3 regions of the Shewanella donghaensis genome follow, and region 2 is predicted to be linked to each of the others. Evidence: predicted binding sites of a transcription regulator. Region 2 holds the regulator's gene; each other region holds the start of a gene.
What was found. The regulator sigma-54, encoded in region 2, starts transcription at its own class of promoters, with help from an activator protein. The targets are predictions, from matches to a motif close to GTTGGCACGNNNNTNGNNT.

Region 1 (7,160 bases), 950 kb from region 2:
GCAATGTCAGGCATCACAAAGCCCATAAACGCTTGCTCTTCAGCATTATTATCAAAGCTGCTATGTTGCTTACTACTAGCTTGAACACTCATTGAGCCATTCAGGCTGCCCAAACCTGTAAGATTATTTATCATAAAGTGTTCCACTTATATGGGTGAGCTCGTAAGCTGCTAAGCCATCCTGTTGTGCTTGAAATTTTTCCATTTCTTTAGCAATGGCTTGTTTTTCTGCCACCGCCATCTCAATGACTTTTTTATGCGCTCTTTCAAGCGATTGACGTCCCAATAATTGCGCTTTGGTGGTGGGCTTCCCCTTAGCAACCAGCGCTATCATCATGAGTTCGTTCACCCTTTCAACCTTTGGCCAATCTTTGAGTTCGGCATACTTCAATAATGCCACTTCAAATTGGTACCATTGATTAGTTGAGGTTGCTCCAGCCTGCTCGGACATCGGTAATTACCTTAATAACGGGGGTGAGTTCTGCGATACTATTTTGAACGCTTGCAGTGATCATTTGACGGCTGCAAAAATCATATAAACGATTGAGTGTGGTGGCGATTTCGCCACCGTTTTCAAGATCGAGCATTGAATCTAAACCATGAATAATGTTGAGGCACTTATTGATACTCTTGCCTTTATCCTCAAAGCTACGACGCTCCATAAAACCACCGCTTCGTTCAATTTCTTCCAACAGACCATCAAGTAGCATTCGTACCATTTCGTGCGGGTTTGCTGCGGCTACGCGAGCGTCAAGTGTGGTTTGCTTGTAGGCATTGAAAGGATCGTATTCATTCAACATTATTTATTCCTGATTAAAACAGTGCACTAGCCGCACTAAGCTGACTAATGGTGGTTTCCATGGCGGTGAATTGACCCAAATAGATTTGGTAGCGCTGTTCCATTAAGGTGTCGTGGCGAGACATGTTGTCTTCAATTTGGGTGACTTTGGAATCGAGGTTTTTCTGCTTTAAATCGATGTAACCATTTGACTTGGTATATGGGTCAATAATGGCGTCCATACGGCTGATATAGCCACCGTCAGCGGTAAACATTTCTTTAACGGCATCAGGATCGCTTTTAATGGCCTGACTAAGTTTGTCATCATTAACTGAAAGCTTGCCATCACGGCCCATTTCGATGCCGATGTCAGATAGGCGCATGCCATTAGGTGCGGGTTCAAAAATAGCCGCCCGAATATTGCTTTGCAGCATCCGCAGGCTTGAGTCACCTTTTAAAATGCCGATTTGATCTTCGGTAATGGACGAATGATCATCATCGTCTTCGTCGTCATCATCGTCTTTGTCTTTATCATTGTTGATATCGTCTAAAACCGAACTACCCATAGAGCGTGTTAGTTGATCTAACTGGGTCATTAATTCATTAAATGAATCAACAAAGTCATTGACGGCTTTTTCAGTACCAGTGATATCTGTAGCGATTGTAATAGTGGCGCTTTCGCCCACTTGATGAACTTTTTTAAGTTCTATATTGACGCCATCTATGACATTTTCTAGGTAATTTGAGCTGCTGGTAATTTGAATGCCGTTGAGGGTGAACTCAGCATCCTGAGCTTTAGTTCGCTCCTGTGTGCCCCAATCCTGACCATCCATTTTCACATCAATAGCGCTTGCCGCGCCGGTCTCTTTAGAGGTCAGCAGTAACTCAACTTGGCCACCAGTTCTCACTAAAGAAGCTTGCACACCTGGGTTATCTGGATGTTTATTAATAGCATCACGAAGATCGCCAACCGTGCGGGTGCCTGTGGCATTAAGCTCGGCCATATCGATTTCAATGGTGTCGCCGCCCACATCAATGCTCAATACACCTGAGGTTGGCAGTATTGAATCTTCACTGTCAAAGGACTTACTGACTTGATGGGCCTGGGCTATTTGCTTAACGTATAAGTCATAGACTCCAGAAGGGGCATCGTTATCAACGGTAATGATGGCACTATCATCACTAATTTCGGTGCTTTTCCCATCAAAGGCATCCCCTTTTAAGTTGTCCAGATTACTGGTCATCTTGTTCAAGGTGCTTTCAAGAATTTTATAAGCATCAATTTGTGCTTTGCTGTTATCTAAATTAGTTTTATAGAGGATATCTTTCCCCATTCGCTCTGCAGCAACTAATTGTTCGGCAAATGAGGCGGCACTCATACCTGAAATCATGGCAACTCCTTATTATCTAACTTGGTGATTAGCAAACTTCGTGCCAACGCTCAAGTTATTGTTTAACCTTGTTTATTTGTTTTTATGCTGACGCAATAGGTTAACTAACTTCCGTTTTTTTAGTCCGATGGAAGTAGGGCTTCCGTTGTGTTATTTAAGAACCCAAAGATGTTCTATAGCCAATAGAAGGCGACAGGGGCATAGCTTGTCTGAAGAGAAACCGCTGAATTTTATGATAATAATGCCTATTTAAAGAAGTCATGGGTGCCAGAGACATAAAAGGGATTAGGATTAGCCAGATTGGTTGAATATGGAAAGTCTATTAAGAAAGAGCTATTAAGAAAGGCCTAATAAGATTGGTTCAGCGGTGTCAGCGAAAAGGATTAATGATGGGTAATTGCGCCATTAAAAGTCTTACTGATGTCAACAACGCAATATGCTTTGATTATGTTTGGAATAACAGTTTGCTTTACGATGAGCACTAAAAAAGGGCCCGTTGGCCCTTTTGTTTAGGCTCGGTGGATATCGAGCCACGATATTATGTTAATTGTTATTAACGTAATAAGCTCATCACTAAACCAGTGTTCTGGTTAGCATTAGCCAATACCGTGGTACCTGCTTGAACGAGTAGTTGGTTTTTAGTCATGTTAGCTGATTCAACGGCGAAATCGGCATCCATGATGCGACCCGCAGCAGCTTTAGTGTTTTCAGTCACGTTAGCTAGGTTAGCTGCCGTATGACCAAGGCTGTTAATGTTAGCACCTAAGTTTGAACGATCTACACCTACTGCTTGGGTTAAGTCTTTAACAGCATCCATTGTTGCAGTTGCATCGTCAGTATCATCACTCCAGCTAACATCAGCAATTGTGTAACCGCCGTTAATTTGAACATCTAGCACTTCGTTACTACTTGCACCGATTTGAAATGTAACACCATTCACTAATGCACCATCAGTATCATCAAATAAGTTATTGCCAGCAAATTCAGTATTTTCAATGATTCGGGTCATTTCTGTATTCAATGAATTATATTCATTTTCTAGTGCTTCTAGATCTTCTGTTGAGTTAACGCCGTTGGCTGCTTGGGTAGCAAGCTCTTGCTGACGCATGGTGATGTTAGTCAATTCTTCTAGCGCGCCATCAGCGGTCTGTAACATAGACGTTGCGTCGTTAATGTTACGGCTAGCTTGCTCCATACCGGTGACGTTAGAGTTTAAGCGAGTCGCAATTTGAAGACCTGCAGCATCATCAGCTGAGCTGTTAATACGAAGACCAGTAGACAAACGCTCCATAGCGTTAGTCATTAGATCATTGCTTTTTGCAACAGAATTTTGCGCGACGATTGAAGCATAGTTTGTATGAACTGATAACATGATTAATTCCTTTGGGTTTCAGATTGTTTTGCCTTACACATAAAATAAAACGACCCTTGAAATGGAAACTGAATCAGTTAAGTAAATAAAATGCTATTTTTTTAAATTAAGGGGTTAAATACCTTGGGCTTGTTGGTAGGTGTTACTTAGGGTTGGCTTAGGACGAGTTTGGTATTAATTTTAGATTCAATTTTGGCTAAAGTAAGCCTGAGTTTAAAGTGAATGTAGAAATTGAAAGTTGGGATGCATCGGCTTTTGCTCCCAACAGGATTATTCTTTTAATAAAGAAGACACGTGATCACGACTGACATTCGCCTGGGCCATGAGTGAGGTGACTTGTGATGCAAACGGGGTGGGCTGCATTAACTTATCTAATTTTTCCATATTTTGTGCCACTGAGGCATGTTGCAATTGTTGCTGGCTGGCTCGCTTTAATTGCTGCTGAATTTTCAGTTGGCTGCTGCGCAGTTCGCCGATTTGCTGGTTGACTTTTTGTTGGCTCTTGACCACTTTAGCCAGCGTCTTTTTGACTTCTTGTGGATTATTAAAACGCCACTCTTTTGGATCTTGCCATGAGAGTATTTCGATGACTTTAACCGTTCGGGCTTCACCTGCAGGTAAGCGCTGCCCCTGACCTGACATCAGTAACCCTGATTGGATATGTTGCCAATTTTTATGGTCACTGCTTAACATGGCGGACTCGCGAGCCGGCGCCTGGACGGTAATACCTATGTCTTTAAAAGCGCTGGTGAGTTGCTTGGCAAGGTAAAAGCTATTTTGATGTGCGGGTAAAAAAGCTCGCGCGTGGTGATTACCGTATTGCACCGTAATGCGTTCATCCCGAGATTTTACCCCGAGTAAGTCCACCGACTTCAATTGAAAAAAATGTTTCGCAGCTGGGCGGCTGGCATTAATAAGGTTGAGCTGGTGATCCACTAAAGGCTGCTGCTGATAGCTAATATCAATGGCCATTAATTGCTGTTGTATTTGCTTAGCACTGTCGGTTTGCTGTTCTGATAATCCGCTATGACTATTGGCATTTTTTAGCGGGATTTGTAACTTCTTTAATAACTGAGATACTTTCTGCAGCCCTTGCTCAGCGGTTTGATTGGCCGAGATAACATGCTGACCCTGGGTGGCTTTGGCCCATTTTTGGTAACTGGCTAAGCGATGGGTGGGGATAAAAGGCCGTGATGGTGCTTTAGCTGTCTGCACATCAGGCACAGCAGTAGGTGCAGGCGCAACCGTTTGGTTGCGCTGCAGTACATTGAGGCTTTCTGAAATTCCTTTAAGCATTGAGTCTTCTAGCTAACTTACATATGGTTGAACAATGATAACTGACTTACCTGTACAAATGATTGTTGAGTCACTTTTAATGTGGTCAATTTCAAATTAAATTCTGCAGTTGCTTGGGCGTAATCTAAACCTTCAGTCTCACCAATGACCTCCTGGCTAAATAACATGCGCTCATTGTGGCTGGTTTGCATTAAACCAAGGGCGTTTTGCTTACCACCGATATCATTAATCGCGCTACTGATACTGGCTAATGAGTCATCAAGTGCCTGCATCATGTCATCTGCCGCTTGTGAAAACGCAGGATCACCGGGTGAAAGGCTTGGGTCGTTAAGGACATCAATAAATTGCTTGGTTTGGTTTAAGATATCAGTGCCATCTGATGAGAATAAAAACTCATTGGCGGTCACGTTACCTGTCATCCATGATGAACCTGAAATCTGCACTTCACGGTGACCATCATCGCCCTGGTAGAAGTAATTTCCGTCAGCATCAATGCCCACTGGTGCAGTGCCTGTTTCATTGCCTGAGAAGATGTAATTACCGCTATCATCTTTGGCATTTACCACGCCCACAAAAGATTCCAACAGCTCGCTTAACTCAGCAGCATAGGCGGCTCTATCTTCTGGTGACAATGCACCATTATTGGCGCCAATGGTAATTTCACGCATTCTAGACTGCAGGTTGACCATGCTCGACAGGTAGGTTTCTGCGCGATCAAGGCTGCTACTTAACGACTCAGTATTTTTTAAGTACTGGGTGGTGGCGGCTAAGTCACGCTGAGTGGTGACCACTTTTGCGGCGCCAATGGGGTCATCTGAAGGTCGCAGAATGGATTTGCCGGTGGCCATTTGTTGGCTGACTCTGGCCACATCACTGGTCAAATGTTGCATGCTCAACAAGCTACTGCTGTACATATTCATGGTGCTAACGCGCATAACAGACTTCCTATAATTAGATTGAATGTAGCAAGGTTTGGAATAGCTGATCAGATGCTGAGATGACCTTGGCGTTGGCTTGATAGCATTGCTGATAAATAATCAAGTTAACCCCTTCTTCATCCATACTGACGCCACTGGTGCTTGCCCATTGTGACTGCGCTTCCATCTGTAATTTTACTGCGGTGTCTTGGGACATTTGCGCTTGGCGCGAGGCTGAGCCTAATTGACCAATTTTACTGGCAAACACATCGCCCATGGTGGTGGTGATACCCATGGAGTCAAAAGTGAATTCAGTATTGGCAAGCTCAACCAAATCTTTTAAGTTTTCGTTATCTCCTGGGGTACCATCTTTACCAAATGCGAGCATTTCTGCGGTAAAGCCGCTGCTGACTTTTAAGGTGCCTGCGGGGTTTGATGGGTCATAGGTGAATAAGTCCATATCAGGACTATTACCATCTAAATCGGTACCTTCACGTAAAATGGCATTAAACTCATCGGCAAAGGTTTTTGCCAGTTCATTTATAAATGCAGCTGATTCCGTCAAGCTATTATCGCGATAATCCAGTAAAGCACCGAAACTGCCACCAGCGCTTGCATCCATCGGGAAGCTTGACTGTCCAAATTGAATGGTGACCTGAGTCGCTTTTGGGTTGTTAGGATCCGGCGAGGTGGTTAAGGTTGACGATTTTGTGCCGGCAACTAATGGCTGACCCTGAGCAAGGGAAATGTTTTTCATTCCCTGGGAGTCTTCAACCACTCGAATATCTACAATGACGGCTAAATCGTCAATGGCGGCATCGCGGGCATCAAGCAAGGATAATGGCGGGTTATTGCCTGCTGATTGTATTTCAGCATTGAAGCTAGCAATGGTACCTAGTAGAGCGTTAACTTCTTTCACCGAGGCGCCAATTTGGCCTTCAACTTGTCTCATCTGTGAGTCAAGACCATCGCTGATGGAGTTAAAGCGTTGGGTTAATGCGCGGGACTCGTTGAGCACCCCCTGGCGCAGAGCAACATCATTGGGTTGCTCCATTGCTGCGTTTAATGAGGCGTATAGTAAGTCTAAACCCGCAGCAATACTGTTGCCTTCTGAGCCAAAAATTTGCTCTGCCTGGGTATAATAGCTGGCTTGAACATTCGCGAAACCCACATCACTGGTGGTATTCCATAGTTGGGCGACTTCATATTGATCTGAGATGCGACGGACACCATCAACCATCACGCCTTCACCACCGCCGTATACGTTATTACCGACAGTACTTAGCATAACTTGTTGGCGTGAATAGCCAGGTACCATTGCATTAGCAATGTTATTTGATGTGGCATTTAACGCCGCCATACTGGCATTAATGCCTGACATACCAATATTGAGCATGCTCATTGTGT
Region 2 (7,160 bases):
AAGTCAGTAAATCTGCTAGGCGAACACCGCCCAATACGTGATCGTTTCGATCAACGACATAAAGTGTATCTGTGGTATCAGGTAAGTTTCCTCGCTGGCGCAGATAGCGTAAAACCACATCAATATTGACGTCGGGTCTTAAGGTGACGGTATCTGTGTTCATGATACTGCCAGCAGTATCATCAGGGTAGGCCAGGGCTTGTTCGACACGGTGACGATCTTGGCTACTCATCGATTGCAGTACTTTTTTGTAAACTGCATCAGGTAAGCTTCTTAAAATATAAGCTAAGTCATCGGTGTCCATTCCTGAGGTTGCTTGGGCTACTTTTTCAGGTGTCATACCGCTGATAAGTGAATCTTTTAACTCTTCCCCCAATTCTTCCAGGATTTCACCTGCTTGTTCATGATCGATTAGCTGCCATAAAACTTGACGTGTTTTTGGGGGGGACGATTCAAGAATCAGTGCTACATCAGAAGCCGCCATATCATGAAGCATATTTCTGACATGGACGAACATACCGCTGCCTAATGCTTGGGTCAGCTTATTAAGACGCTGTTCGGTAAGCTCGCTGTCGATGACTTCGATACCCATTGGCCACTCCTAAAAAAGACGATGGTTAATGTTAACTTAACTCTGTGGAAAGGATGAAGAAGTTTCTAATGCTTGAGAATTTGATGTGTAAATAATGTACGTTTATAGGATGTTGTTGACTGCTGAACTTGAGTATAGCTAACAAATGCAGATAAATATTAGGATTAAAGCTTAAGTGGTTGTGCTAACAATAAGAATGGGGAGTACGAATTAATTTTCTTCGTCAAACTTGTCATTAATCAGTTTGCAGACCGCCTCAAGTGCCTTTTCAGCATCCACACCCTCAGATTGAACTGTAATCACTTTGCCAATGCCACTTTCTAGCATCAATAAACCTAAAACACTGGCTGCACTGGCGTGCTTTTCGCCTTGGATTAGGGTGATGTTTGCTTCAAATTCAGTGGCTAGAATGGCCAACTTAGTTGCCGCTCTGGCGTGTAAGCCAAGCTTATTGCTGATGGTGATTTGTTTTGAAAGCGAGATCGATGGCTTTGAAGATGAGCTCTCTGTCCCAGGTCCAGTGCCCGTTTGAGTATTTTTCTTGGTACTATTATTTAGCATCTAATTCTCTATGGCGAGCGCTCACTTGATGTTTAGAATTGCCAAACCGTTTTGCTAATTGATCAGCGATATAAACTGAGCGGTGTTGCCCGCCGGTACAGCCGATTGCAATGGTTAGATAGCTGCGATTATTACGTTCTAAATGCGGCATCCAGGTTTCAAATAAGTTCTCTATTTGCCAGATAAACTTATTTACCAGGGTTTGCCTGCCTAGAAATTCTTGTACCGGTTCATCAAGACCTGTTAGCGGTCTTAAATCTGTTTCCCAATGTGGGTTAGGTAAAAAGCGCACATCAAACATAAAGTCTGCTTCAGTTGGCATACCATGTTTGAATCCGAACGATTCAAAATGTATCACTAATTCTTTATCAACACTGCCTAATAAAATCTGTCTAACATGATCACTTAAGTCATAAATATTCGTTTGCGAGGTGTCGATATAGTGATCGACTAATTTAGCAATTGGCTCAAGTAATCGACCTTCAAGCTTAATGGCTTCTTGCAAAGAAATTTGATTTTTCGAGAGTGGGTGTAATCTGCGAGTTTCACTATAACGTTTAAGTAAAACTTGATCGTTAGCATTTAAAAAGAAACTGGTTATCGTTGTATCATCGGATAGCAGTGCTATTTGCTCTTGCAGTACTTTTCCTTGCTCTTCGATATTACGAACATCGACGCTGATAGCGACTAGCTCATTACTATCTTTGAGCTGTTCAAGTAGACTACCTATTAACGGTAGTGGCAGGTTATCAACACAATAATAACCTAGGTCTTCAAGCACTCTCAGTGCAACTGATTTCCCCGAACCTGAACGTCCCGATACAATGACAAGTTTCATGCAGTAATAACCTGATAAAGTTCTGTAGCGTCATGACTCTTTCGAAGTCGTTTAAGTATCAATTTATCACTGAGTTTCTCGGCCATGGTAGATAAAGTGCTTAAATGTTGCTGGCACTGATCTGCGGGCACAAGAAGCGCAAATAAAATATCAACGGGTTGCTTGTCAATGGCATCAAAGGCAATGGCTTCTTCGCATTTAATTAAGATAGCAATGGGCTCATCGATATCATCTAATCGACCGTGAGGAATTGCTATGCCATTTCCTATTCCTGTACTGCCCATTTTTTCACGCGCTATTAGACTTTCAAAAATAGCCTGTGAAGATAGGGTCGGGTACTGGGCAGCCATTAAATTGCTGATTAATTCCAGTACCTTTTTCTTACTGCCCGGCGTGGCGCAGGTTGTGCACGCCGGCTGCAGGATGGTGCGAAGTTCCATCGTTAGTGTTTAGTTAGCTTCTCTTTATGTTTAATTACCTGACGGTCTAACTTATCTATCAGGGCGTCTATTGCCACATACATATCAGCATTTCGCGATACAGCAAATACTTCACCGCCTTTAAGGTGCAGTTTAGCTTCGGCAATTTGTTGCAACTTTTGTACATCGAGCACAACGTGAACATTATTGATCTGTTCGAAGTGTCGTTCAAGCTTTGAAAATTTTGTTTGCACATATTCGCGTAAAGATTGGGTTATTTCGATATGGTTCCCAGTCAGGTTAATTTGCATATATCATCCTCCGATTACAATCGTTATAAACTTTTGCGTTGGTTTGACGGAGGGATGAGCATTGCTTCACGATATTTGGCGATCGTACGCCGAGCAACGTTAATCCCTTGTTCAGCCAATAGTGTCGCCATTTTACTATCACTAAGTGGCTTTTTCTGATTCTCTGCAGCAACAAGCTTTTTAATAAATGCACGAATTGCTGTAGAAGAACATTCTCCACCATCATCTGTACTGACATGGCTAGAGAAGAAATATTTTAGTTCAAAAAGTCCCCGAGGGGTGTGCATATATTTCTGGGTGGTAACTCGGGAAATTGTCGACTCATGCATTTCAACGGCTTCGGCAATATCATTAAGCACCATTGGCTTCATTGCTTCTTCCCCGAATTCAAAAAATCCTTGTTGAAATTGCACGATACAATTAGCAACTTTTAATAAGGTTTCATTGCGGCTATCAATACTTTTAATAAACCATTTTGCTTCTTGTAAGTGTCCGCGAATAAATTGACTGTCAGCTTGATTAGAAGAACCTTTCGCCATAGCGGCATATTGCTGATTAACACCAATCTTAGGCATATTATCAGGATTGAGTTCTACTACCCAACGGCCACTCTTTTTTAAAACCGTGACATCAGGAATGACGTACTCGTCTTTAACTGAGGTGATTTGTAAGCCAGGGCGTGGATTTAAGGTTTGAATAAACTCAATCGCTTCACGTAAATCATCTTCTTTAAGCTTGGTTTTACGCATTAACAATCTGAAATCACGACCTGCAATTAAATCCAAATAATCTTTGATAAGTAATTTTACATTGTCTAAACAAGGTATTTCGTCAGGATACTGACCTAGCTGAATCATTAAGCATTCGCTTAAATCTCTGGCTGCCACTCCTACCGGATCAAAATGCTGTACGCGTTTGAGAACAGCTTCAACTTCATCGAGCTCAATTTCTTCGTTGCCTAACGATAATAAAATGTCGTCGGTGCTTTGTGTTAGGTAACCGCGATCGTCAATACCTTCGATAATAGCGGTGGCAATGACTAAGTCATTTTCTGAGAATGGGGTGAGATTTTTCTGCCATTCTAAGTGTTCATATAATCCTTCACTGGTTTCACCTTGAAAAGGCATGTCATCACCAGCTGAAACTGCGCCAGAACCGGATCCCGAACCCGGTGAAGCAGAATAGACTTCATCCCAAGTGGTATCCATTGGTAATTCATCTGGCATCGATTCTTTGGTGAGTGATTCAGTGGTATCGACGGTAGAGGTATCTTTTTCAACGGTAACTTGGCTATTGTCACTAAAGTCGGTATCAGTTTGTTGGTCATTTTCTTTAACCGGCTCTTTAGCTTTTACAAACTCATCTTCGAGCTCCAATAGTGGGTTAGAATCAAGTGCTTGCTGAATTTCTTGCTGTAGCTCCAATGACGAAAGCTGCAATAAGCGAATCGCCTGTTGCAGCTGTGGGGTCATGGTTAAATGCTGACCCATTTTGAGTTGGAGTGAGGCTTTCATGTACCGCTTATCCCTAATTGAATATCATCATCGCGGCTAGATTGGTGGACTCTATATTGTGTTGCTAGAAATAGAATCTAAAAAGAAACCATGTTGGCCGCGAATGCCATACTAAAAACTGATTAGTGCTAACTATAGCTTGAATTGTTCACCTAAGTATACTGACCTAACTTGCTGATTGTCTAAGATCTCAGCAGGTGTTCCTTCAGCAATCAAATTTCCATGACTTACAATGTAAGCTCGCTCACATACATCGAGCGTTTCACGTACATTGTGGTCAGTAATTAGCACACCTAAGCCTCGACTTTTTAGTTGTTGAATTATTTTCTTGATGTCTATCACAGAGATAGGATCTACACCTGCAAAAGGCTCATCCAATAAAATAAATTTAGGATTAGCGGCTAATGCCCGAGCTATTTCAACACGGCGGCGTTCACCACCAGATAAAGCCATACCTTGGCTATCACGAATATGAGTGATGTTGAACTCTTCTAGTAAGTGTTCAAGTTGCTCAATACGTTCATCTGCAGAAAGGTTTTTACGTGTCTGTAATACCGCCATAATATTATCGTGAACGGTGAGTTTACGAAAAATGCTGGCTTCTTGCGGTAAATACCCAATGCCTTTTCGAGCACGTAAATGCATTGGATCGGCGGTCAAATCGTCATCATCAATAAGAATACGACCTTTATCACTTTTAACAAGGCCAACAACCATATAAAACGTAGTGGTTTTACCTGCACCATTAGGGCCAAGTAATCCGACTATTTGACCTGTCTTTACGGTTAGGCTGACGTCTTTTACGACTTGACGACTTTTATAACTCTTGGCGAGGTTTTCAGCTGTTAACGTTATCTGTGTCATCAGTTATTTTGCTCAGCAGTAGGGACAATTGATGGTGTCGTTGTCTCAATTTCGGTTGATTCGATGACTGATTCAGCAGTATTAGTTATGTCTGCTGTGACCTGGTTATTTTCTTCGCTTACGGTTGGCGAACCTTGTTCAACCGCTTTTTCGACATTTTCTTCGACAGCGCCATCTAGCGCTTCTATAGCATCATCTTCTAAACCGTTTGTTGATTCTGGTAAAGGCTGCGCTTCTGGTAAAGAAGGTTCAGCTTTTTCTTCGTCTATGAGTTCAGGATGGTTTTCTGGCTGAAAAATAGTGATAACCCGATCTTTACCGTCGCCTAAGCTTTCTGCAATAAGTTGTTGTTTATCAATATTATAGCTTATTAAGTTGCCCGTCACCTGGCTACCTGCTTGATCCAGTTTGGCATTACCTTTTAAGGTTAGGATACTGGTTGCTAGTTCATATTTAATCTCATTTGCACTGGCTGTACCAATACGACCGTCATCCAACTCCTGTGAGAAGGTGGCTGGATTACCAGTCGCTACCATGGTCTTTCTTGTGCCACTTTCTGTACCAAATGCACGTAATTCGTCTGCATTGATATTAATCGTGCCTTGAGTGACATTGACGGGTCCAAAAAATATCACCTGATTGTTTTTAATGTCAGCTTTTTGGCTGTTAGCAGCAACTTTTAGCTCTTGTTGCAAATCGCCTTCTTTAGCGTAGGCGCTAGAAATACTCACTAAGCTTAGCAGTGAGATGATAAAAATTTTACTTTGCTTCATATGTTCCTTCGACTTGACTTAATAACTCAAGTTCTTGAGCATTTAAATCAGCATAAAGGCCAAGGCCTTGTATATTGAAATCTTGTCCAGTGACAACAATCTGTCTATCTGAGGTCATGATCATCGTATTTAAATCGAGTGATAACATGGTCGTTGTCAAAGATTGTACTGGTTCATCGATGTTTATTGCATCAATAATAACATTATTTTCTAATACTACTTTGCCTGTTTCTTTATTTAGCTTGCCAACGTCTGCAGTTAATTGCCATTCAGCTTTACCGTCATCAGGGTAGATGAGATAAACAGGTTCAGTAAATAAGGTTACATTTGTTTGTTGAAAGTGTTCCATATGTTTAGCTGATACGCGACTTTGCACTACACCTTGTTCGTTAAATTCTGTGCTACGCAAATCATTGGCAATAAAGTCGGGTCGAACAGGGCCTGGCAATGTATTTGCTTCCTTTTCACTTCGCTTTACCTGCACTTGCCAGTAAAGAACCAGAGCGGCACCGAAAAAACCAATTATCGCGAGGGTGACTCGACTCATATACTCATTCCGTGGGCATTTTCAAACTTGTCCTGGCTCAACAACAGCAAATCGGTAAGTTCTCTTAAAGCACCATTGCCGCCATTTATCGTAGTGGTCATGTGACAATGTTGCTTAACATATGGGTGACCATCAGCGACACATACAGCCAAGCCAACTTCTTTCATCACTGGTAAATCAACAATGTCATCACCTATGTAGGCAACTTCATCAGCATTGACGTTATAGGTTTCTAACAAGGTTTTGTATGGTACCAGTTTGTCATCAACACCCTGAAAAATATGAGTGACACCTAACGCGGTCATTCGGTTTTCAACAATGGCTGATTTACGGCCTGTGATCACCGCAACGTGAATGCCACTGGTCAAGATTGAACGAACGCCGTAACCATCACGGGTATGGAATGCTTTTAACTCTTCACCAGCATTACTGAGGTAAATACGTCCATCAGAGAACACGCCGTCGACATCGCAAATAAGCAACTTGATTTTCTTGGCTTTTTGCCAGACATCATCAGTAACGGGGCCGTAAAAACCTTGATGTAATGTTTCATGTAATGACATTTATATGACTCCAGCTTTAACCATATCTAGCATGTTAAGTGCACCAACCGGGTGGTTATTTTCATCAACGACAATTAAACCATTAATGCTTTTTTCTTCCATGACCTGTAGCGCTTGCGCCGCTAATATACCTGCATTAATCGTAATGCAGTTGGTTGTCATGACATCGGCAATTGCG
Region 3 (7,160 bases), 1.4 Mb from region 2:
TATTTGTTTGTTGCCACAAGGGTTCACTCAATTACGTATTTTTGAGCCAAGATACAAACGCCTGGTGACCGAGTCACTGAAGTCTGGTGAAGGCTTTGGCTTGTGCATGCTTAATAGTAATAATGAACTCATGCCAATAGGCACCTGGGTTCATATTATTGATTTTGAGATGCTTGAAGATGGCTTGTTGGGCATTAGCCTTGAGGGTAAACAGCGGTTTAAGATAAACAACTTCGACGTGGAGTCGGACGGTTTAAAAAGAGGCGATGTGAGTTTGATAGCTGATTGGCCGCAAACGGACATCAAACATAAACAACTGTATTTGAGCGAGACCTTACAAGAAATATTGGAACAATATCCCCAGCATTTATCTCACTACAAGCAAGATGATTTTAAAAACTTATCATGGGTTTGTCAGCGCTGGTTAGAAATAATGCCAATAAGCGCAGAAGAGAAATATCAATGTATCAATAGCCATAACCATGAAATGACACAAGAATTGATCACTAGCATAATTAAATAAACGTTTTAGCTCTCAGAGTCTGTGATTTGATGGGGCTATTACCTAACACAACTAGTTTATAGATAAGTCCATACGAGAACTTAGCCATAAATTTGATGATGAATAAAAAATATTCAATAAGTTGTGAACTATTTATTATCTACCGCCGTATTGTTTATTAAATTAACCGTTAGTACTTCCTTAGCTTAGATTTACATACTCAAACGAGTGGCTTCGAGTTTTTACTAAACATCTAATTACTGACCATGCGAGTGAAAATAAATGGAAAATTTTCAATCACAAACAGTTCAAAGCCGTTATGATAAAGGCATGTTATCAAATAATAATAATGCCATGAAATCAGTTGAAAAAAATAACGATGAAGCGCAGCGACTTGCAGAACTAATGTCTAAAGTCGCCAATGAAAGAGATAAAGCTGCTTTTGCTAAATTGTTTGCTCACTTTTCACCTAAGATCCGTTCCTTTGGTGTTCAACGACTAAGCCAACAAGGTCTTGCTATGGACCTTGTGCAAGAAACGATGACTCGAGTGTGGACCAAAGCGCATTTATATAATTCAGATAAAGCTGCGGTGAGTACTTGGGTGTTCACCGTAATGAGAAATCAATGCTTTGATATGCTTCGTAAAGTGCAAAACAATCGCGAAGATGCATTTGGTGATGATATATGGCCACTATTTGAATCTGATGGCAGTGACGAAAAAGAAGATGATTTTAAATTATCAGCGACGCTTTTAAAGCATGTAGATTCCTTACCGCCTCTACAGAAACAAGTCGTTCAGGGTATTTATATGCAAGAGCTAACTCAACAAGAGCTAGCAGATAAGCTCAAAGTCCCCATAGGAACAGTAAAATCCAGATTAAGATTAGGTTTAGAAAAATTAAAAGGCTTCATGGAGAAACATTATGATTAATTATCATCCAAATCAAGAGTTACTGACACTCCATGCACAAGGAGAGCTACCTCTTTCCTTATCTATTGCAATATCCGCTCATTGTGAGTTGTGTAGTCACTGCGCAGATAAAATTGAAAAACTAACATTATCAGCCTCGAAAGCTAGCTTTAATGCTGAGTCATTATCTGAAACTATCGCTCCTCAAATGAGTGATGTTGAGATGGATGCTGAACTTGAAGCCATGTTAAGTTCAATGATGCAAATGGATGACTCAATTGATGATTCTACTACCCAAGCCAAAGTTGCTGTCAATGTTAGAGGTCAGCAATACAATTTACCTTCTGCGTTTCGTCAGCAAGTGATTAATAACTGGCAAGGTATCGGGAAAGTCAGCCGCTCGCGACTAGACACTGGTGAGCCACAGGCTCGTGCTAGCTTGCTACACATTGATAAAAACGGTGAGATACCTCAACACACTCACAAAGGTGAAGAGTTAACACTTTTACTTGCCGGTGAGTTCAGTGATGAATACAACACCTACACTGCCGGCGACTTTATGCTACTGAATAACGAGCATGAACATAGTCCTAAAACGGTAGATGGTTGCTTATGCTACACCGTTGTTGATGCTCCATTATACTTTACTAAAGGTATCAGTAAGTTGTTAAACCCTATTGGCGAACTGATTTATTAGTTGTAAGCCAATAAATGTTGAATAGCTGATAGGCAAGTTAAAGTGCTTTTGTATGTCACAAAAGCACTTTCATAAACAACTACACGTATTTTACTCAAAATTGTTAAATCCAATGTTGCTAAAATTACGGTTACATTTTTTACAGGTTGTTGAAACACAATAAAAACTGAATAGAGTTCACCTTTTAGACGACAATTGTCTTTTATTGTAAAAAATGTATTGCTAAATAAAAAATATATGATTAATATCCATCTTGTATTTAAGTTCTCTTGTATTTATTTGTTTACCCTTCTGTTAGTCATTCACTACATTCAGTAAACCCACACTACAAGTCATCTGCTTAGTTGAAATCTGTCATATGGTTGTCACATGCCTATGTTCAACTACTTACAGCAAGTAAATTGGCGATTAAAAATAAAATTGATCAAACCAGCCTACTTGTAAGTGTAATAAGCACTGCGAACTTAAGCACATAAATCAAAACTTACGCAACACAACTGCTTAAGGATATATATTGTTATTACTTACTCACCAGAAAGGTGAAAATTAAAAGGAGTGTGGCACATGTCATACAACATAAATGGTCATGAAATTACAGTTAATTTTCCTGTTAATTCAATATCATCAAATAAAAACTCAATAGCTTTTACCGATAGCCAAGGTAAAACTAAAACAACTTTTTCTAAGCGCACTGAAGCGTTAACATTTATGAAATGGTTGCTTACGGCTAACAAGTAAGACTTTTAACGCTTGCGTTATTCATTTGCTCAGTTACTCAATAAACATCGCTTCTCGGTATTTCCTCTCACACCTTACCGGACGTTTATTAGAACTGAGCAACATGAAGTTACCCTCACCCAATTCCACTTTTTAAGCATTTCTCTTAACTCTTTCCCAAAGCTCTTTATCAAAAGCAGTTACTGAAAGTAACGCTCAAAAACCTCTCATATCACTTATACAATTTCGATAAAAACCAATACTACCTTTACAGGTCATACTTCCTTTTGTAACGCGCTAACATACTAGGATTACCAAGCAATCCTCCTTGGTGCAAATACATCACTGGAACACTTACAGACTGGCTATTATCTTTATTCAAATTCTCTTTATTCAAAGCCTGTTTATTCAAAGCTTCTTGATTAAAGTCGCCAGTAATCACGTTATCATTGTTCACGTTGTCGCAATGTGTTTGTTCTTTGTTTGTTTGCTCGGTGTTTGTTTGCTCGGTGCGTTGAGCATCACTATTAATCAATTTCTCAGTACAAAGATAATGCTCTAGCATGATGAAACCAACTGGGTCATACAACAATTCAAATTCAATGCCTTCCTTATTGACCCGTTGCCACATTTCATAGCACTGACGATTCAACTTACCAAAATGAAACTTTTTACCGTTGGAAATGATTCTTGGATGGTAATCAGTATTATCAGTTAATTGGTAAAACTGCTTAGTAAGATAATCATCACCGCCAACACAACTACAAGTTAATACTGTGACATTGGGTGTTGATGATCCAAATCGGATAGCAGTTTTACTGTATTCGACAAAAAATCGTTGTAAATAAACTGCTGTCGTTCCAGTTCCTGATGGAAGAAAAAGGTCTAATTCGTTAAGGTTATTGTGTTTGAGCCACTCGATGATTTGTAACCCTAACTGATCAAGCCCAACTTGGGCATATTCACAGCGACCACCTTCAGGAACAAAAACGATACTCTCATCTATAGGTTGTTTGTTAAGTGCTGTTGCTTTAATCGCTTCTATCGGTGCTTGGATATACTGCTGAACATATTCTTCTAAGCTCAATTCTATATCTGCAGGCTTTTCTATTATATTGGCACCATTGTTTAAAGCCGCTTTATAGTTCGCTTGCGGGTTCAGCTTTAAATAACCAGCAATATGGTCAACATAGTAGTCTAGTGCCCACCCCCTTAACTTGGCTAACACTGCTAAGGAATGTAAGGAGTTAGCTTGCGCCGAACCATAACCGACCACTTTTGTTACACCAGGAAAGTCTTGCTCTAGAAAGTATTGAAACTTGCGCGCCTTGTTACCACTAAAATCAGGATGAATTAAATCATCTCGTTTTACAAAAATCGTTCGATTAGCAAACTGAATGGTTTGTACTGGCGTAGTGGCAAACATGTTTTTCTCAACATAAAATAATAGAGTTATTATTTTAACTAAAAAGTTGGGTTTTTAACTAATTCATTTACCACAACTATGAAAGTCTAGAACTCAAAAAAATATTTATACAATAAATACAGGTAGATACATCAACAACTAAACATGGCACAGATTTCGCTAGGTTAGTATATAGGGCTATTGAATATAGCAACCAATTACAACTAGTAAGGGATTATCGATGTCAGCATTGAGATTAATATTTAATATTGCGTGGTTCATCATGGGCGGCTTTGTAATGGGCTTAGCTTGGTGGTTTGCAGGATTGCTGTGTTTTATCAGTATTATTGGTATTCCATTTGGTCGAGCCTGTTTCGTTATCGGTGAAATGGCATTTTGGCCATTCGGACAAGAAAACGTTAACCGCAAACATCTATCTGGTTTAGAAGATTTTGGTACTGGTCCATTAGGTATGGTCGGCAATGTTATCTGGTTTTTATTCTGCGGGATCTGGTTAGCAATCGGTCATTTGACTCATGCTCTAGCCTGCTTTGTTACCATAATCGGTATTCCATTTGCGATACAGCATCTCAAACTGGCGCTATTAAGTTTAACGCCTATTGGACAAACGATTGTTGCTAAAGAAAGCTATTAAAGTTCATCTATCGACATTGTCACTGAATTAAAACAATAAACAAAAAAAGGAGTGTTGATTTATCAACACTCCTTTTTAATGTGTTTTAGTAAAAAACAGTAGTTACAGAGCAACAATGTAATTAAATTCTTCTGCCGTTACAGGCTGAACACTTAACCTAGCGCCTTTACTTACTAACACCATCTCAGCAAGTTTAGGATCAGCTTTAAGTTGCGTTAGAGTAATAATTTTCATTAACTTTTGTTTGAAGCGAATATCAACTGCAACCCATCTTGGTTTGTCTATATCTGACTTAAGATCAAAGTAAGGGCTTTTACTATCAAAGGCGCTTAAATCGCTATAGGCATCTGACGTCACTTCAGCAATACCGACCACCCCTGGAACTTTGCAGCTCGAATGATAAAACAACACTAGATCGCCATTTTTGACTTCATCTCGTAAAAAATTACGCGCTTGATAATTACGTATGCCTTCCCATGGTTCTGACTTTGGTAAACAAGCAGCTAAATCGTCAATGCTAAACTCGTCAGGTTCTGATTTCATTAACCAATATTTCATTTTACTCCCTAATTCAAAACTCTAACTTAATCAAAAACTAACTTAATCAGAATACTAACCAATTGCAGAATGACTGACTTTGATATTATCTGCCTGCCCCTGATTGAATATCGTAAATTCTTCCGAAATTAACTCGGTAAACAATCGCCCAGCTCGACCAAGTGGCCTTTCTAACGTTGAGACGAGTTGAGGAGTGAATCTGAATCGATGCCCGCCAACAAAATCAACAATGGATAAGGTTTTATCAGCTAGTTCGTCATTAATCAGAAACTCCGGCATCCAGCCAAAACCAAGCCCTTTTAATAACGCATTTTTCTTCATGATAAAGCCAGATAAGTAAAAAACCTTGTCCCCACCAAATTGTAATTCATCACGCTTAAGTTTTTGTGGCGATGAGTCTTCAATAGTTAATTCAACATGTTGTTGTAAATCCGTCAGCGTGACATTAGATAATTCTGCTAACGGATGTTGCGATGAACAAACCAATAAACTGGTAACTGGTGGTAACTGGTGAGCTGAAAAATAAGGACCTGCAAGGTAGTCTTTTACCAGCATTAAATCCGCTTTATCCCGTTCAAAACGATGTTGAACCCCACCTAAAAACTCCATGTTGAGTTGAATTTTTGTAGGAATGTTGTGTTCAGACATGCGCTTTAACGCCGTCATGATAGGCTCCATTGGCAGTGCACCGTCGATCACTAACTCAAGCTTTGGCTCCCAACCTTCACTAAAGCGACTTGCTAGATGTTCGATATTAGCTAAATGCTGTAGTAACCGCTGGCCTTCAGCCAAAATTACTTTGCCTTCTGGGGTTAATTCAGCCCGATATTGAGACCGATTAAATAAAGTCACCCCTAAGTGTTGTTCAAGCTTTTTCACTTGATAACTGACAGCCGATTGCGCTTTATGTAACCGCTCTGAAGCCTTAGAAAAACTTCCCTCTTCTACAAGTACTTGCAACACATTAAACGCTTCAATATCTATTTTCATTCAAGTCTCCAAGTACCTATTCAGCACTAAAGTGTTCTGTAGTCGTGACACTTCCGTAAAGATTTAACTACCATCGAAAAAACAGATGGAGTTGAGTGGTTTATTATTCTTTTTTTTGTTCGTTCTAGCAACTAAATTGTTAACCAGATCACAAATAGTTTGTTATAGCTGCGCTAGAAAAACATTAACAAAGCAGCAATAACAACAAGACTAATAAAGAGTTGAGGAGTAACGATGCCGGTTTATGTTCAACAAGGACTAATACCTAATAAACGCCATATCGCTTTTAAAAAAGACTCTGGCGAGCTTTACCGTGAAGAGTTATTTTCAACTCACGGTTTCTCTAATATTTACTCCAATAAATATCACCATAATATGCCGACAAAGGCATTAGAGGTTGCCCCTTACTCGCTAACTCATGGCGACGAATGGCAAGATTCGTTAATCCAAAACTACAAACTCGATTCGCGCCAAGCCGATTGCTGCGGCAACTTTTTTAGCGCCAGAAATAAGATTTTTTATAACAGTGATGTCGCTATGTATACGGCAAAAGTCACTGAAGATACCACTGAGTTTTATCGTAATGCTTATGCTGATGAAGTGGTCTTTGTGCATCAAGGAGAAGGCACACTTTATAGTGAGTACGGACAACTGAAGGTTAAGCAGTGGGACTACTTAGTGATCCCAAGAGGCACAACGTATCAGCTTAAATTTAATGATTATA

Region 1: a site for sigma-54 is predicted at 2,198-2,216, ahead of fliD (flagellar filament capping protein FliD). Genes of this name have one in related genera too.
Region 3: a site for sigma-54 is predicted at 4,398-4,416, ahead of FPK91_RS04745 (YccF domain-containing protein). Genes of this name have one in related genera too.

The regions. Positions count from the first base shown of each region.
Region 1 covers NZ_CP041783.1:3,517,847-3,525,006, forward strand. Annotated here, with positions in the region: gene FPK91_RS15125 (flagellar hook-length control protein FliK) at 1-134, opposite strand, end outside; gene FPK91_RS15130 (hypothetical protein) at 124-450, opposite strand; gene fliS (flagellar export chaperone FliS) at 419-799, opposite strand; gene fliD (flagellar filament capping protein FliD) at 813-2,168, opposite strand; gene FPK91_RS15145 (flagellin N-terminal helical domain-containing protein) at 2,722-3,540, opposite strand; gene FPK91_RS15150 (hypothetical protein) at 3,811-4,836, opposite strand; gene flgL (flagellar hook-associated protein FlgL) at 4,854-5,771, opposite strand; gene flgK (flagellar hook-associated protein FlgK) at 5,788-7,155, opposite strand.
Region 2 covers NZ_CP041783.1:2,564,298-2,571,457, reverse strand. Annotated here, with positions in the region: gene mgtE (magnesium transporter) at 1-592, opposite strand, end outside; gene FPK91_RS11040 (HPr family phosphocarrier protein) at 803-1,075, opposite strand; gene rapZ (RNase adapter RapZ) at 1,143-1,991, opposite strand; gene ptsN (PTS IIA-like nitrogen regulatory protein PtsN) at 1,988-2,431, opposite strand; gene hpf (ribosome hibernation promoting factor) at 2,434-2,721, opposite strand; gene FPK91_RS11020 (RNA polymerase factor sigma-54) at 2,745-4,235, opposite strand; gene lptB (LPS export ABC transporter ATP-binding protein) at 4,368-5,099, opposite strand; partial or broken gene lptA (lipopolysaccharide transport periplasmic protein LptA) at 5,333-5,872, opposite strand; gene lptC (LPS export ABC transporter periplasmic protein LptC) at 5,859-6,419, opposite strand; gene kdsC (3-deoxy-manno-octulosonate-8-phosphatase KdsC) at 6,416-6,982, opposite strand; gene FPK91_RS10995 (KpsF/GutQ family sugar-phosphate isomerase) at 6,983-7,160, opposite strand, start outside.
Region 3 covers NZ_CP041783.1:1,118,697-1,125,856, forward strand. Annotated here, with positions in the region: gene FPK91_RS04720 (LON peptidase substrate-binding domain-containing protein) at 1-523, shown strand, start outside; gene FPK91_RS04725 (sigma-70 family RNA polymerase sigma factor) at 857-1,435, shown strand; gene FPK91_RS04730 (ChrR family anti-sigma-E factor) at 1,428-2,111, shown strand; gene FPK91_RS04735 (hypothetical protein) at 2,676-2,849, shown strand; gene FPK91_RS04740 (1-aminocyclopropane-1-carboxylate deaminase/D-cysteine desulfhydrase) at 3,097-4,254, opposite strand; gene FPK91_RS04745 (YccF domain-containing protein) at 4,475-4,888, shown strand; gene FPK91_RS04750 (EVE domain-containing protein) at 4,991-5,446, opposite strand; gene FPK91_RS04755 (LysR family transcriptional regulator) at 5,501-6,436, opposite strand; gene FPK91_RS04760 (homogentisate 1,2-dioxygenase) at 6,671-7,160, shown strand, end outside.